DNA from 3 places in the Microbacterium sp. LWH10-1.2 genome. Region 1 is predicted to be linked to each of the others. Evidence: riboswitches for the same ligand, from Rfam matches in the RefSeq annotation. Region 1 holds a riboswitch; each other region holds the start of a gene.
What was found. A riboswitch is a leader RNA that binds a small molecule or an ion and turns the genes downstream of it on or off. The one in region 1 is predicted to bind thiamine pyrophosphate.
Positions count from the first base shown of each region.

Region 2: linked by a shared signal. The riboswitch ahead of thiM (hydroxyethylthiazole kinase) and the one ahead of MRBLWH10_RS18965 (ECF transporter S component) in region 1 are both predicted to bind thiamine pyrophosphate.
Region 3: linked by a shared signal. The riboswitch ahead of MRBLWH10_RS15720 (MFS transporter) and the one ahead of MRBLWH10_RS18965 (ECF transporter S component) in region 1 are both predicted to bind thiamine pyrophosphate.

Region 1 covers NZ_CP151638.1:4,051,974-4,057,453, forward strand. Annotated here, with positions in the region: gene MRBLWH10_RS18955 (ABC transporter ATP-binding protein) at 1-1,035, shown strand, start outside; gene MRBLWH10_RS18960 (D-alanyl-D-alanine carboxypeptidase) at 1,127-2,677, opposite strand; TPP riboswitch at 2,760-2,871, shown strand; gene MRBLWH10_RS18965 (ECF transporter S component) at 2,862-3,509, shown strand; gene MRBLWH10_RS18970 (ABC transporter ATP-binding protein) at 3,584-4,966, shown strand; gene MRBLWH10_RS18975 (energy-coupling factor transporter transmembrane component T) at 4,963-5,480, shown strand, end outside.
Region 2 covers NZ_CP151638.1:925,440-930,919, reverse strand. Annotated here, with positions in the region: gene MRBLWH10_RS04400 (bifunctional hydroxymethylpyrimidine kinase/phosphomethylpyrimidine kinase) at 1-1,615, opposite strand, end outside; gene thiM (hydroxyethylthiazole kinase) at 1,612-2,460, opposite strand; TPP riboswitch at 2,450-2,544, opposite strand; gene MRBLWH10_RS04390 (NAD-dependent epimerase/dehydratase family protein) at 2,568-3,533, opposite strand; gene MRBLWH10_RS04385 (DUF402 domain-containing protein) at 3,616-4,332, opposite strand; gene pheT (phenylalanine--tRNA ligase subunit beta) at 4,370-5,480, opposite strand, start outside.
Region 3 covers NZ_CP151638.1:3,364,928-3,370,407, forward strand. Annotated here, with positions in the region: gene MRBLWH10_RS15715 (class I SAM-dependent methyltransferase) at 83-892, shown strand; TPP riboswitch at 1,088-1,194, shown strand; gene MRBLWH10_RS15720 (MFS transporter) at 1,189-2,469, shown strand; gene MRBLWH10_RS15725 (VOC family protein) at 2,597-3,046, opposite strand; gene MRBLWH10_RS15730 (WYL domain-containing protein) at 3,145-4,098, shown strand; gene MRBLWH10_RS15735 (family 43 glycosylhydrolase) at 4,278-5,480, opposite strand, start outside.

The sequences.
Region 1 (5,480 bases):
CTCGGCGGCATGGCGGCGGTCGTGCAGTCGGGAACCGCATCCGCGGAGCGCGTCTTCCAGCTGCTCGACGAAGACGAGCAGGAGCCGGATGCCGCCGACGCCCCCACGGTCGTCGACGGCAAGGGCGTCATCGAGTTCGAGAACGTCGCGTTCTCCTACTCGGAGGACCGTCCGCTCATCACCGACCTGTCGTTCCAGGTCGAGCCAGGGCAGACCGTCGCGATCGTCGGCCCGACCGGCGCGGGAAAGACCACGCTGGTCAACCTGATCATGCGGTTCTACGAGCTCAGCGGCGGACGCATCCTGCTCGACGGGCAGGACATCGCGGACATGACCCGCGACGACCTGCGCTCGCGCACCGGAATGGTGCTGCAGGATCCGTGGCTGTTCGCCGGGAGCATCCGCGAGAACATCCGCTACGGCCGCTCCACGGCGGCCGACGACGAGGTGCTCGCCGCCGCGAAGGCGACATACGTCGACCGGTTCGTGCACGCTCTCCCCGAGGGCTACGACACGGTCCTCGATGAGGACGCGTCGAACGTCTCGGCCGGCGAGCGCCAGCTCATCACCATCGCCAGGGCGTTCGTCGCGCAGCCGTCGATCCTCATCCTCGATGAGGCGACGTCGGCGGTCGACACCCGCACCGAGCTGCTGCTGCAGCACGCGATGGCGGCGCTCCGAGAAGGACGCACGTCCTTCGTCATCGCGCACCGCCTGTCGACCATCCGTGACGCCGACCTCATCCTCGTGATGGAGCACGGCGACATCGTGGAGAAGGGCACGCACGACGAGCTCATTGCCGCGCAGGGCGCCTACTGGCGTCTGTACCAGTCGCAGTTCGAGCAGGCCGCGGCCGACATCGACGCCGAGGCGGCGCTCACCGGAACGACCCCCGTGGTCGTCACCGGCGACGCCGAGGCCGAGGCGGATGCCGCGCGCGTCGGCGCCTCGGTCGGCGCGCAGAGTCCGGCAGCGGAGGTCGCCTCGGCGGAGTCGCTCATCGAGCGATCGGACTCCGGCGACAACAGGGCCTGAGCTCACCGCGAAAGCCCCGCCCCGGTCACTCGGGGCGGGGCTTTCGCGTGCCCTGGGGCCGTGCGCCCTGGGCCTGTGTGCCTGGCTCCGACTAGCGCTTGTCGGAGGTCAGACCGAAGAGCTCCAGGGGGTGGGTGAGACGCCACCAGGCACTGGGCCCCTCGAGCTTCTTCTTCAGAGTGAGCGTCGTCGTCGCCGTGTCGAGGGGGCCGGCGACGGTCAACGTGCCGACCTCGGCGCCCGCCTTGCTCTTCTCGCCCAGGTCGAACTCGGGCGTCGCCTCCGCCGCGGCGGCGTCCCACAGCACGACCTCGGCGTCGGCATCCGTCACGATCTCGGTGGACGCACCCCACAGGGTGTCCACCTCTCCGACGACGGTTCCCTTCGCCACCGCGGGGGTCTCGGCCTGTAGCGCGTCCTCGACCTGCGAGAACAGGGATCGCGTCGACGCGAGACGCATGTCGTCATCGGCCTGCGTGAGCACCGAGGCGTAGAGATGCACGGTCGTGCCGTCGACGACCACGTCCTTCGCGGTGAGCAGATTCCAGCTCTCGTGAAGGGTGCCGGTCTTGATGCCGACCACACCGGAGTCCGACAGCATCCCGTTCGTGTTCTTCACGAGTCCGGCGCCCGGCAACTCGACCGAGGGCGTGCCGACGATCCCTGCGAACACGGGGTTCTGCATCGCCCGCTCCGCCACGGCGATCAGCGCCTCGGGGGTCGCCGTGTTGCGCTCGTCGAATCCGGAGGGCGAGAGGATCGTGATGCCCTGGATGCCGCGATCTCTGAGCCAGGTCGCCGCGGCATCAGCGAAGGCCTTGTCCGAGCCCCAGATCTCCTTCGCGAGGCGGTCGATGTAGTTGTTCGCCGAGCCGAGCAGGATGCCCTGCAGCATCTGGAACTCCGTCAGGGAACCCCCGACGGGCACGTCGAGCGCCGACTGGTCGCTGCGCTTGTACGCGAGATACGACTGACTGTCGGCCTTGGTGAACGAGAAGGACGGGCCCTGCTCGCCGACGGCGAGCGGCATCTGATCCAGCACCATGAGCACGCTGACCACCTTGGTGATGCTGGCGATGACGGCCGGATCCGGCGACGAGGCGACCGTTCCGATGCCCTGGATGCCGACCGCCGCGCTGCCCTGCGTCGGCCACGTGATGGCCGCTGCCGGAGCGGCCGTCGCCTGGAACTCCGCCGTCTTCACGGTCGGCGCGACCTCGTGCAGCGGCCACAGCAGGGTCGTGCCCGCGTAGGAGGCGGCCAGTGCGGCGAGGATGCCGATCGGCACGAGCACGCCTGGACCCGCCGCGGCGGGGCGCAGCCGGGCGCCCGTCCAGAGCGCGGCCCCTGGTTCGCGCACCTGATCGCCGTCGAGCGTCGCCGTCGGAGAGTGGTCGGCGACGGATGCCGCATCCACCCAGGTGAGCGCGGTCGCCGCTCCGCCCTCGCTCGCCCACTGAGCGGCGGGGGCCTCTGCGTCCGCGACCAGCTGCTCCAGTTCGGAGTCGTGAGCCGCGGCATCCGGGATCGCTGGGACCCGGTCGAGCTCCGCGTCGATGGCCGACGTGTCCGCGTCTGCGGCGGCGTCGATCGGGGCATCGCCCAGGGGAGCGGTGGCCTCGGCGGAGTCAGGAGCGGTCACCTGCTTACGGTACCGAACTCTCCCGTGAGAACCGCGGTGCCGCAACAGGGGAGCGCGGAGTGTCGGCACTGGGTATGATCGAGAGCACAACCACGGGAGTCCGGCGAGCCGGGCTGAGAGGGAGCGAATCGCGCTTCGACCGTCGAACCTGATCCGGATCATGCCGGCGCAGGGAGGAGTTCAGATGAGTACGTCCACGCACCGGTCGAGCACCGAAGCGGCATCCACGGCCACAGGCCTGCGCAACGCCCAGCTCTGGCGGTGGCGCGTCGTCGACATCGTCGTGGCCAGCGTCGTCGCCGTCGCCTGCGCGGCGATCTTCCTGCTGTGGAACGTCGGATACGTGACCCCGAGCGGGGCCCTCGAGGCGCTGCTCCCCGGCGTCCAGGGACTGCTCGCCGGTCCGTGGCTGATCGCCGGCGTCCTCGGCGGGCTGATCGTCCGCAAGCCCGGCGCCGCGCTCTACACCGAGCTGGTCGCCGCGATCATCTCGGCGCTGATCGGCAACGCGTGGGGGCCGCTGACCATCGTCTCCGGACTCGTGCAGGGCATCGGCGCCGAGCTGATCTTCCTCGTGTTCCTGTACGGCGTCTGGCGTCTGCCCGTCGCGATGCTGGCCGGCGCCGGCGCGGGGCTCGCGTGCGGCATCAACGACCGCATCCTCTGGTTCCCTGGTGCCGACACGCTCTTCACCGCCGTCTACATCTCCTCGACGACCATCTCCGGTGCGGTGATCGCCGGGCTCGGCGCCTGGCTGATCGCCCGCGGACTCGCCGCCACCGGCGCCCTGAGCCGGTTCGCGGCCGGCCGCGAGGTCACCGCACGAGTGTGATCGCCCGGGTGAACCCAGCCGCGCTCGATGCGCGCGGCTGGGGATGGCGCTACGCCACCCGGCTGCGCTGGGCCGTGCGCGAGGTCGAACTGCGAATCGAGCCGGGGGAGCGGGTGCTTCTGCTCGGCGCCTCCGGCTCGGGCAAGTCCACGCTGCTGCAGGGCTTCGGTGGCGTGCTCGGCGGCGCCGACGAGGGGGAGACGCACGGAGCGCTCCTCGTCGACGGCGTTCCCGCGACGGAGAGCCGGGGCCGCGTCGGGATGGTGCTGCAGGACCCCGACACGCAGACCATGCTCGCCAGGGTCGGCGACGACATCGCCTTCGGATGCGAGAACCTCGGCGTGCCCCGCGAGGAGATCTGGCCGCGGGTGCGCGAGGCGATGGATGCCGTCGAGCTCGACGTGCCCCTCGACCGCTCGACAGCGGCGCTCTCGGGAGGGCAGAAGCAGCGGCTGGCGCTGGCAGGCGTGATCGCCATGCGCCCCGGAGCGATCCTGCTCGACGAGCCGACCGCCAACCTCGACCCCGAGGGGGTGCGGGATGTGCGGGATGCGGTCGCCGCCGCCCTCGACGCGACCGGGGCGACCCTCGTCGTGATCGAGCACCGCATCGACGTGTGGCTGCCCCTGGTCGACCGGGTCATCGTGCTCGGCGCGGAGCCCGAAGGCACCGTCGTCCTGGCAGACGGGACTCCCGACGAGGTGCTCGGCGCGCGCGGCGCCGATCTCGCCGCCTCCGGGGTCTGGGTGCCCGGTCATCCGCCGGCCGTTCCCCCTCCGCCGGCGCACGGACCGGGTGAGCTCCTGCTGCGGGCGCACGCCCTGACTGTGGCGCGCAGCCGCGGCATCCCGGTCGCCGGTCCCTTCGACCTCGACGTGCACGCGGGGGAGGCGATCGGCATCACCGGCCCCAACGGGGCGGGCAAGTCGACCTTCGGGCTCACGCTCGCGGGTCTCATCCCGGCGGAGAGCGGGCGGGTCGTCGCCTCGGCGGCGCTGTCGTCGGGGTCGGGAGACGACCCCTTCCGCTGGACGTCCCGCGCGCTGCTCACCCGCATCGCGACGGTGCTGCAGACCCCCGAGCACCAACTCCTCGCGAAGACCGTTCGGGAGGAGCTCGCCGTGGGCCCCCGCGCTCTGCGGCTGGACGAGGCGGAGATCACCCGACGTGCCGACGAGCTGCTGGAGCGTCTGCGGCTGACCGCGCTCGCCGAGGCGAACCCGTACACGCTGTCGGGTGGGGAGAAGCGTCGTCTCACGGTGGCCGCCGCTCTCGCCACTCGCCCGCAGATGATCGTGCTCGACGAGCCGACGTTCGGGCAGGACGCCACGACCTGGGCCGAGCTCGTCGCGATCATCGCCGGCCTGAGAGACGACGGCGCCGCGATCGTCGCGATCAGCCACGATGAGGCCGTGCTGCGCGCTCTGCACGCCCGCAGGCTCGAGGTGGGCGCATGATCGACCCGCTCACCGCCCGCATCGAGCGCCGCGGTCCCATCGCTCCGCGCTCGGCGCTCGCCAAGCTCGCCGCGGCGCTGCTCATCGCGGTTCCGCTCATCCTCTCGATCGACGTGGTGTCGGCATCCGTCGCCCTGGTCCTGGAGATCCCGCTGCTGCTGCTCGCCGGCCTCGGCGCACGCGAGTTCTGGACCCGCACCGCGGTGCTCTGGATCGCGGCGCCGCTGAGCGCGGTCACGATCGCCCTGTACGGAGCGCAGAGCGGCGAGGTGCACTTCGAGTGGCTGCTGATGAGGGTGAGCGACGGATCGCTCGCGCTCGCCGCCGCCACCGCGGTGCGCGTGCTGGCGATCGGCCTGCCCTCCGTGGTGCTCTTCGTCACGGTCGATCCCACCGACCTCGCCGACGATCTGGCGCAGCGGCTCCGGCTGCCCGCGCGCTTCGTCGTCGGAGCCCTCGCCGGAATGCGGATGCTCGGACTCCTCGCCGACGACTGGCGGGCTCTCGCGCTCGC
Region 2 (5,480 bases), 960 kb from region 1:
CCCCCAGGTACAGCGCGTCCTGCGCGAGGTAGAACACGAAGGCATCGCGATCCAGCGTGCCGTCGGCGAGGGCACGGATGAACGGGAGCTCGTCGATGCCCGAGCGGATGCCGGAGATGCCCTCCCACCAGTCCGCGCGGACCTCACCGGGGGTGGGTCGGGTGTCGAGACCACCGCGGGACCAGAGGCCTGCGAAGTGGTGCACCGGGCCGTGTCCGCGTCCGACACGGAGCGCATGGCTCTCACGCAGCGCCTCCCGCAGCCAGGTGCGCGCTCCGGCGACGGCATCCGCCGGGCTCTCCCCCCGCGCGAGCAGCGTAGCCAGCGCGGAGGACAGCGAGCAGCCGGTGCCGTGCGTGTGCGGGGTGTCGATGCGGGCGCCGGAGAACTCGCGCCGCACCCCGGCGCCGATCAGCGCGTCTGGGGTCTCCGCACCGGTGAGGTGCCCGCCCTTGACGAGCACCTGGGCGCCGATCTCGGCCGACAGCTCCTCCGCCGCGGCGAGTGCCTCCTCCCAACCTGTGATCCGACGGGAGGTGAGCACGGCGAGCTCGGTGAGATTGGGGGTGACGACGTCGGCACGGCTCAGCAGTCCGCGCAGCGCGTGCTCGGCCGCCGCGTCGAGCAGGCGGTCCCCGCTGGTGGCGACCATGACGGGATCGATCACGACGATCGGCGGGCGCACCCGGTCGAGCCAGTCAGCCACGGCGCCGATGACCTCCGCGTCGGCGAGCATGCCGATCTTCACGGCGTCCACGACGATGTCGGCGGAGATCGCGTCGAGCTGCGCGCGCAGGAACTCCGTCGGCGGCACGTGCACGGCGCTGACGCCCTGCGTGTTCTGCGCGGTGAGAGCGGTGAGGACGGCCATGCCGTATCCCCCGTTCGCCGCGATCGACTTCAGGTCCGCCTGGATGCCCGCCCCTCCCGACGGGTCGCTGCCGGCGATGCTGAGCACACGCGGCACCCCCGCTGCACGCCAGCGGCGGAGGAATCCTCGCGCCGCCGCTGCCGGATCATCGGCGGCGCACAGGGCCGACACGACCGCGAGACCGGCGGCGCCCGCCTCGCGCAGGGGCTCGGCGTCGTCGATGCCGACGCCGCCGATCGCCACGCACGGCAGCGGAGTGGCCGCAGCCACCGCCGCGAAGCCCTCGATGCCGAGTGCCGGCGGATGGTCGGGCTTGGTGCTGGTCGGTCGGATGACGCCGACGCCGAGGTAGTCCACTGTGCCCTCCGGCAGCTCTCCGAGTGCGGCGAGGTGCTCAGGGCTGTTCGCGGTGAGACCGATGAGGGCGTCGGGGCCGAGTGCGGCACGGGCGCGCAGCACCGAGGAGTCCCCCTGTCCGAGGTGCACGCCGTCGACGCGGGCGCCCGCGGTACGAGCGGCGAGCGCGGCGTCGAGACGATCGTTCACGACGAGGAGCGCTCGACCGTCGATCACCCGGGAGAGCTCGACGAGCTGCGCGGTCGTCTCGGCGTCCGTCGCCCGCTTGTCGCGCAGCTGCACGATGCGCACTCCCCCGTCGACGGCCATCCGCACGGTCTCGACGACGCCGCGTTCTCCGCACAGCCCCGGATCGGTGACGAGGTACAGGGAGAGGTCGGCGATCACAGCGCGCCACCCTCGACGCGCGCCGCTCCGGCGAGATCGTCAGGGTGCACGGCGGCGAGCGCATCGAGCAGTGCGACCGCGAAGCTGCCCGGGCCTGCGGATGCCGCAGCGGCGCGCTCGGCGGCGATCGTGTAGACGAGGCTGGCCGAGGCGACCGCCGTGAGCGCATCGGCTCCCGTGGTCCGTGCGGCCCCGAGGAACGCAGCCATGACGGCGCCGAGAGCGCAGCCGCCTCCCGTGACCCTGGTGAGCAGCTCGTGCCCGTTCGCGAGCCGCAGCACGCGCTCCCCGTCGGTGATCAGGTCCACCGGCCCCGACACCGCGACGATGCTGCCGAAGCGCGAGGAGAGCGCGACCGCGGCGTCGGCGGCGGCATCCGTGGTGTCGGTGGCGTCGACCCCTCGACCGCCTGCGCTGAGACCGGCCAGTGCCAGGATCTCCGAGGCGTTGCCGCGGATGGCCGTCGGGCGCAGCGCCACGAGCTCCTGCGCCAGCGCCGTGCGCACCGGGAGCGCGCCGATGGCGACGGGGTCGAGCACCCAGGGCGTGCCGGACGCCGCGGCTCCGGCCGCCGCCTCCAGGCTCGCCGCTCGCTGCTCGGGGTTCGGCGTGCCGAGATTCACGAGCAGGCCGGAGGCGACGCCGGCGAACATCCCGGCCTCGCCGACGATGTCGACCATCGCGGGGGCCGCGCCGACGGCGAGGAGCACGTTGGCCGTGAACCCGGTGACGACGGCGTTGGTGATGCAGTGCGTGAGAGGAGGCGTCTCTCGCAGCACCCCCAGCAGCGTAGCGGCCTCGGAGACGAGGGCGGAGGCGGATGCAGGACGCAGAAGATCGCTCATGCGACATTCCCTTCGCTAGTGCTAACTAGATCAGGTTCGACGGGTCTGTTCTCAGCCGCGGATGCGGCACCCCGTGTCACTGCTCGCAGTCTAGCGAAGAGCGCGGATCACCCGAGCTCGGCGAACAGCTCCAGCTCCTGGGCCCGGGTGAGCCCCGCGCGCCGCTCGCGGTCGACGCCGCGTGCTCGTTCGTCCGCGAGAACCGCGTCCACGGTGTCCCCGAGCGGACGCAGCGTCCCGCCGTCGGAACGATAGGCGGCGTTCGAGCGCGTCATGAAACCGGTCATCTCCGCCGGCAGCCACAGCGGCAGCGAGCGCTCCCCCATCCAGTACTCGACACCGTGCTCCACGAGCCACTCCTCCTCGGCGGACACCGTGTCGCCGTCGTGCCCCGCCGCCGCGCGGAACAGTGCGAGCACCTCGCCGAGCGCATGCTCGTCGCCGACCGTGTTCACCGCACCGGTCGACGTCGTGGCGGCCACGTACGCCGCGAGGTCATCGACGTCGATCACCTGCGTCGTGCGCCCCTCGGTCGGTGGCAGCAGCACCGTGCCGTCGCCCGCGCGGTCGAACGCCGCGGCCCAGTATCCGAAGCGATCGCTGGGGTCGCCCGCGCCGACGATGAGTCCGGGGCGCACGATGAGCGCCCGGTCTGCGAGCGTGCGCACCGCGTCCTCCGCGGCGACCTTCTGCGGACCGTACTCGTACTCATCCCCCGGTTCCGCGGCGATGTGCAGCGGAGCGGACTCGTCGGCGCCGACCGTGACGTCGTCGGAGTAGGCGGACATCGACGAGACGTACGTCCAGCGTGCGGCTCTGTCTCCGAGCGCCGCGACGGCGGCGACGACATGGTCGGCACGGGAGGAGATGTCGATCACACGGTCCCAGTCACGCACGGCCGCCTCCGCGTACGCGTCGGGATCATCCCGGTCCGCCCGCACGAGAGCAGCCCCGCTCGGCCCCGTGCGTGTGCCACGGGCGAGGCACGTGACCTCGACGCCGTCGTCGATCAGCCGTCGCGCGATGCGCCCGGAGAGCCAGCCGGTTCCGCCGAGGATCAGAGCAGTCGTCATGCGTCCATGTCATCAGCATCCGCTTCCGCGCGGAAGCCCGCTCCGCCCAGAGCAGAGCGCAGACACCGCAGCGGAGCCGACCTCAAGGGCGCCGCAGCTCCTCCAGGCCGCGAAGCTCGGGGAGGGTCCACGTCGGGTCGGGGCGCCATGCGACCCACTCCGGGTCGAAGGGCCAGTCGCCGTCGTGGAAGGACTGGATCGCGGCATCCGCATGCCTCTCGATCTGCGCGGCCTGCTCGCGGGTGAGCCGACCCTGCACGATCGCCGCGGCGACCTCGTCTTCGTCCTTGAGATGAACCGTGCGGTCCGCCGCGATCCAGACGTCGAGGATGTGATCCGAGGAGTAGGTGTCGCGGTCGGTGCGCAGATGGGCGTTCTCCAGATTCACGTACCAGCCGTCGAAGCGCCAGTCGCCGTCATCCGCGTGCGTCCAGAACAGGCACACCGACCAGGGTGCTCCGGCCGGAGCGATGCGCAGGCTGCCGCCGCCCCACCATGCCTCGACGATCCTCGTGCGGCCGTCGAGCCAGCGCCGCTCCAGCGGGATCGAGCGCACGCGCTCGCCCGTGACCGTCCCCTGAGCCTCCTGCAGCGTGCCGGAGGCGAGCCAGGCCACGAGCCCGCGCTCATCGTCGCGCACGACGCGCATGGGGCTGATCGTCGAGGGGTCTCCCGGCTGCCAGCCGGGCGCCCGGTAGTGCCAGTCGATCTGCTCTCCGGGCGCGAGGAACGGACCATCGCCGAGCGGGCGGACGCCCTCGGGAACGGCCGCCGGGGTGCTGTGCGGGAGGATGCTCATCCCGACACGCTACCCCGGCGCCGTACCGGAACCGGGCTCAGTCGCGCAGCGCGGCGCCGAACCGTTCCGCCGCGACCGCGACCCCGGCGAGCTTGGCCTCCGTGGCCTCCGCCGCGGTCAGCGTGCGGTCGTCGGCGCGGAAGCGCAGCGCGAACGTGAGGCTCTTGGACCCCTCGGGAACGCCCTCGCCGCGGTAGTCGTCGACCAGGCGCAGGGACTCGAGCATGGGCCCCGCCCCTTCGATGAGAGCGGCACGGACATCCCCAGCGGGGACCTCCGCGGGCACCGTGAGCGAGACGTCCTGCGTCGCCGCGGGGAAGGTCGACAGCGAGGCCGCGACCGTTCCTCCCCCGGCGAGCGAGAGGATGCCGTCGAGATCGAGCTCGAGCACCGTCGCGCGACCGGGCAGGTCGGCGTCCTCGGAGACCGCGGGGTGCAGCTCGCCGACGTAGCCGACCTCCACATCCCCGATGCGGAGCGCACCGGCGCGGCCGGGGTGGAGCGCGGCGCGCTGCGTCTGCACCACGTCGATCTCGACGCCCGCCGCCGCGGCGATCACGCGCACGGCGTCGAGGGCCTCGGGGAGACCGGCCGCCTCGGCCGCTCGGCCCGGCTGGCGCGCCGACACGTTGCCCGTGAACAGCACCGCGACGTGACGGTGCTGCGGCGGGATCGACGCGTTCAGCTCTGCGAGCGTCTCGTCCGACGGACGCACGCCGAGCGGCGGCACCTCGTCGGTGCCGTAGACGACGCCGGGTTCGGGCAGGAAGACGACGCCGGTCTCGAAGATCGCGAGGTCCGTGAAGCCGCGCGAGATGTTGCGATGCGCGATCTGCAGCAGTCCGGGGATCAGCGAGCGCCGCAGGTACGGCGCCTGGCCGTCGAGGGCGTTCGCCAGGCGGATGCTGGGCAGGTGCTCGCCCGCGGCGGAGCCGTGCAGATCGTTCTGCGCCTCGTTCGTGAACGGGAACGCGGACGTCTCGACGAGTCCTGCGGACGCGAGCGCGTTCGCGACCCGGCGGCGACCCTGCTGGTGCGCGGTGAGTCCGCGTCCGGAGGGCGGCGTGGGCAGCACCGACGGGATGCGGTCGAGCCCGTGGATGCGCGCGACCTCCTCGGCCAGCGTCCACTTGTCCGTGAGGTCGGGG
Region 3 (5,480 bases), 690 kb from region 1:
CCCCACAGGCAGATCCGGTCGCCGCAGCAAACCCCTACCGCACCCCCTCACTCAGGCGTACCCTCGCCTCAGAGGTGCACTGATGCCCGTTCCCGACAGCATCTTCTCCGGGTCCATCCCCGAGAACTACGACCGCTACATGGTGCCGCTGATCTTCGAGCCCTATGCGGCCGATGTCGCGCGCCGGGCGGCGGCGCTGGAGCCGCGGCGGGTGCTGGAGACCGCGGCCGGAACGGGCGTCGTCCCGCGATTCCTGCTGCCGCTGCTGCCCGCCGGCTCGGCGTACGTCGCGACCGATCTGAGCGCGCCGATGCTGGACTACGCGGCATCCGTCCTGCCCGATCCGCGGCTGCGCTGGCAGACCGCCGACGCGCAGGACCTGCCCTTCCACGACGACGCCTTCGACCTGGTCCTGTGCCAGTTCGGGGCGATGTTCTTCCCCGACCGCATCCGCGCCTACCGCGAGGCGCGGCGGGTGCTCGAACCCGACGGGAGATTCGTGTTCGCCGTCTGGGACGCGATCGAGAGGAACGACTTCGCCGACGAGGTGGGGCATGCGCTCGCGGCGATGTTCCCCGCCGATCCTCCGCGCTTCATGGCCCGCACCCCGCACGGCTATCACGACGTCGCCCTGATCGAGCGGGAGGTGCGGGATGCCGGCTTCACCACCGTCACGATCGACACCGTGACCGCGCAGAGCGTCGCACCGTCGGCCCTCGTCGCGGCGACCGCGTACTGCCAGGGCACACCCCTGCGCGGCGAGATCGAGGCGCGGGACCCGTCGGCCCTCGCGGAGGCGACGGTGCGGGCAGCCGCCGCGATCGCCGCCCGGTTCGGCGACGGCGAGGTGCGGGGGCGGATCCAGGCGCACGTCGTCACGGCCTCGGGCTGACGCACGACGGACGACAGGCGACAGGCGACAGGCGACAGGCGACAGGCGACAGGCGACAGGCGACAGGCGACAGGCGACAGGCGACAGGCGACAGGCGACAGGCGACAGGCGACAGGCGACGGACGACGGACGACGGCGAACGTTTCGTCTCGCTGCGCTCGCTCAACGACCGGGGACTGTTCCCTCCCCTAGACTTCCCTCAACCATGGGAGTCCCGGCAGGGGCTGAGAGGGCGCTGACGCCGCGCCGACCGTCATACCTGATGCGGGTCATGCCGCCGTAGGAAGTCGAGCCATATGTCGCGTCTCATCGCCGAGCCCACCGTCTCCCCCTCTCGAGCACGCAACGCCGTCCGCGGCGGACTGCTCGGCAACTTCGTCGACCAGGTCGACATCTTCCTGCCGGTCATCGCCCTCGCCCCCGCGGCTGCGATCGTGCTGGGTCCCGATGCGGCCGCCGCCCAGACGGGCCTGATCTTCGTCGCCACCCTGCTCGGACGTCCGCTCGGCGCCGCGATCTTCGGGAGCCTCGCCGACCGTCACGGACGAACGAGAACCACCACGGCGGCGATCGCCGGCATCGCGATCACGACGCTGCTGATCGCCCTGATCCCCACCCACGACGTCGGCGGCGCGGCGACCCTGTGGACGTTCGTGGCCCTGCGCTTCGTCGGCGGCGTCTTCCTCGGCGGTGAGTACTCCGCGGCCATCCCCCTCGCCATGGAGTGGACCGCCCCGCGCCGGCGCGGCCTGCTCAGCGGCGGCATCATGGCCATGTCACCGCTCGCCAACGCGTTCATCGCCGGGCTCACGCTGACCCTCGTCCAGGTGCTCGGACCCGACGCCTACGCCGGCTGGGGGTGGCGGATGCCGTTCATCGCCGGCGCCCTGCTCGCCGCGGCGATGCTCTGGTACTACGTCGCCGGCGTCGACGACGCCCCGATCTCGACGACCGGCGCCCGCCGCACACGTCCGCTCACCGCCATCCTCATCGGTCCGTTCCGCCGCCAGCTGTGGCAGGTGTTCGTGCTGATGACCGGGCTCTGGTTGTTCACCCAGATGGCGATCCCCGTGCTCACCGGGATGCTGCGCGAGGCGCCGCAGGTCGGACCGACGACCGTCCCGTTCATCATGCTGATCGCGACCCTCGTCTCGGCAGCCGCGATGCTCTCCGCCGGCGCGCTCTCGCAGCGGATCGGACGGAGACGCTTCTTCGTGGTCTTCAGCGCGGGGGCGCTCGTCGCCGCACCCCTCGCCTTCGCGTGGGCGCTGACCTCGCAGGGCGTCGCCGCCGTGCTCGCGGTGACCGTCGTGCAGATCGTCACGGTCTCGGCCTACGGTCCGGTGGGCGCGTACCTCGCGGAGCGCTTCCCCTCCGCCGTGCGGTCGAGCGGCTACGGGGTCGGGTACTCGCTGTCCCTCGTCGTGCCGGCGCTCTTCCCGTTCTGGCTGCCCTGGTTGCAGAGCGCACTCGGCCCGGTCGCGGCGGTCATGGCCGTGCTCGCCGCGGCATCCGCTCTCATCGTGATCGGTGCGCTCCTCGGCCCCGAGCCCGACCGCACCGCCGCCCTCAAGTGAGCGACGCGTGAGGAGTCAGAGAACGTCGGATCCAGGCGGTCGGATGCCGCGATCTCTGACTCCTCACGGCCACTTGAGGCGCGGACGCGAGCTGCGAGCCGCCGCTCGGGGCGCGGAGCGAGCGCGCTCAGGAAGCGCGCACGTCGAGCACCCACGTGACGCCGAAGCGGTCGGTGAGCATGCCGAACCCGGCGGACCACGCGGATGCCGCGAGCGGCTCGACCACCTCGGCGCCCACGGCGAGTGCGCCCCAGTATCCGGTGAGCTCGTCGAGCGACGTGGCCCGCAGCGACTGGAAGAACGGGCGATCGGTGATGGTCAGGCCGTTCTCCCTCCGCGTCTCGCCCGCGGTCGCGGAGGCGTCGTCGAGGCCGGGGATGTCGTAGGCCATGAGACGGATGCCGCCGCCGTCCAGCTCTCCGAACACGAGGCGGTCCGCGCCGGGGGCATCGGCCGGCATCCCGAACTCCCCGTAGGTGGCGAGCGCGATCTCGCCGCCGAACACGGAGCGGTAGAACTCCAGCGCCTGGCGCGCAGTGCCGCGGAAGTTGAGGTGCGTGGTGGTGGTGATGGTCATGGTGTCTCCTCAGATCGGCGACGGCCGAGTGCCGTCTACGACCACGATTCCCGCAGAAGAGGTCGGTTTCTGTCCTCTACTCGGAAGAGAATGGGGGAATGACCGGCAGCTCCTCCCGCATGCTCGCCCTGCTGTCGCTGCTGCAGACGCCGCGCGACTGGCCGGGGAGCGTGCTCGCCGACCGCCTCGACGTGAGCCCGCGCACCGTGCGGCGTGACGTCGAGCGGCTGCGCGAGCTCGGCTACCGCATCTCCGCGATCAAGGGCCCAGCCGGGGGCTACCGCCTTGCTGCGGGTTCGGAGCTGCCGCCGCTGCTGTTCGACGACGACCAGGCCGTGGCGATCGCCGTCGCTCTGCAGAACGCCCCGTCGAGCGGCATCGACATCGACGAAGGGGCCGCGCGCGCCCTCGCCACGGTCCGCCAGGTGATGCCCTCCCGGCTGCGGCACCGGGTCGACGGCATCCGCTTCTCCGGCACGGGAAACGAGACCAGGGTCGATGCCGCCGTGCTGGAGGCGACGAGCGCGGCCGTTCGTGACCGGAAGGTGCTGCGCTTCGACTACGGCGCCGATGACGACCGGCCGGCGCGGCGCACCGAGCCGCACGAGATCGTCGCGCGGGAGAACCGCTGGTACCTGCTCGCGTGGGATCTGGATGCCGACGACTGGCGCATCTTCCGCCTCGATCGGATGCGGCCGCGCATCCCGACCGGCCCGTCGTTCACACCGCGACCGCTTCCCGCGGGGGATGCGCGCACCTATCTCGCCGCACGCGCCAAGGGCTCGGATACCGAGGACCGCTGGCCCTGCGTCGGGGAGGTCGTGATCGAACTGCCGGCACGCGAGGTCGCGGTGTGGGTCGGCTCCGACGGCACGGTCGAGCCCCGCGACGAGGGGTCGTGCCAGGTCACCGTCGGGTCGTGGTCCTGGGTCGGCATGCTCGCGTCGGTGATGAGGTTCGACGCCCCGTTCACCGTCGTGGGCCCCGAGGAGCTGCGCGCCGCCGCGCAAACTCTCACCGCTCGCCTCGCCGCCGCGGCATCCCCGCGCTAGCGCTCCCCGCGTTAGCGCGCCCCGCGCCCCGCGCCCACGCTGAGGGGCCACGAAGTGCCGCGTCAAGGGGCGCGGATGCAGCGCTTCACGACCCCTCACGACCGAGGAACGAGCATCGCCCCGCCCGCGGGATGCGGACGGAGCGATGCGTTCAGGGTGCTGCGATCAGGATGCTGCGGTCACTCGCTCTCGGTGGCGCCGAGCGCGCGGCGACGACGGTGCGTCATCCACGCGCCCGCTCCGAGCGCCATCAGCAGCGCACCGAGCAGGGCCGCGTTCGCCGCCGCACCGGCGTCGCCACCGGTGTTCGCCAGCGCGCCGCCGGTTCCGCTGCCCGTTCCCGCCGCCGTGCCCGAGCCGCCGGCGCCGCCGCCGGCTCCGGCCGTACCGGTCCCGGCCGCCGTGACCGTGAGCGCGAGCCTCGCGAGCTCGGTCTCACCGTCGCGGATCACGATGTGATGCGCACCGGGCTCGATGTCGGCGGGGATCACCAGGGCGACGTCGAGCGCGCCCTCGGAGACCTCGACGTTCGCGAGCGCACGGTACGTGCTCTCGATCCCGATCTCGACCGTCTCCGACGGAACCCCGGATGCCGTGAGCGTCACCGATCCGCCCGCGGCGACCTCGGTGCGCGACAGCTGGGCGACGAGCTCGGCGCCGGGGCCGTCGTCGACCGGCGTGAACGCCCAGTTGTCGACCTCGAACAGGTCGGCATCGGCGTCGGCGCCCTCGGGAGCCGCGAAGACGAAGAACACGTCGTGCTCTCCGGCGGCTCCGGTCACGTCGGCCTGGACGGTGGTCCACTCGCCGACGGTTCCGTCGACCGGGATCTCCGCGACGACCTGCCCGTCGACATCGTCGAGACGCACCTGGATACTGCCGCCCTCGACGAGCGGCTTCACGCGCGCCGACACGGTCTTCGCGCCGGAGCCGAAGTCGACGCCGGAGACACCGGCGAAGTCGCCGTCATCGACACCCGACAGCACCATGTTGCCCCCGCCGTTGTGCTCGGGGAACTCGACGGATGCGGCATCCGTCTTGGCCGTGCTGATGCCGAGCTGCCAGGCCAGGGTCTCCGCCTCGAACGTGCGGTACGGGTCGAAGCTCTCGACCTGCGCGACACCGGCGCGCGTGCCGACGATCGGCTTGATCGTCCCGTCGGCGTTGAACTCCAGCTTGTCGATGTGCACCGAGCGGTAGCCCTGGGTCGCCCCGGGGGTTCCGAGCGCCGCCGCCCACGCCGCGCCGCGCGTCTGCGCGTGATACGTGAAGTACGTCTCGCCCTTGAAGGTGAACATGTCGGAGTGGTTGTTGCCGCCGTTGCCCGCTCCGAAGAACGTGCCCTGGTTCTGGAACGCCACCCCCGCGTACTCCGACGATCC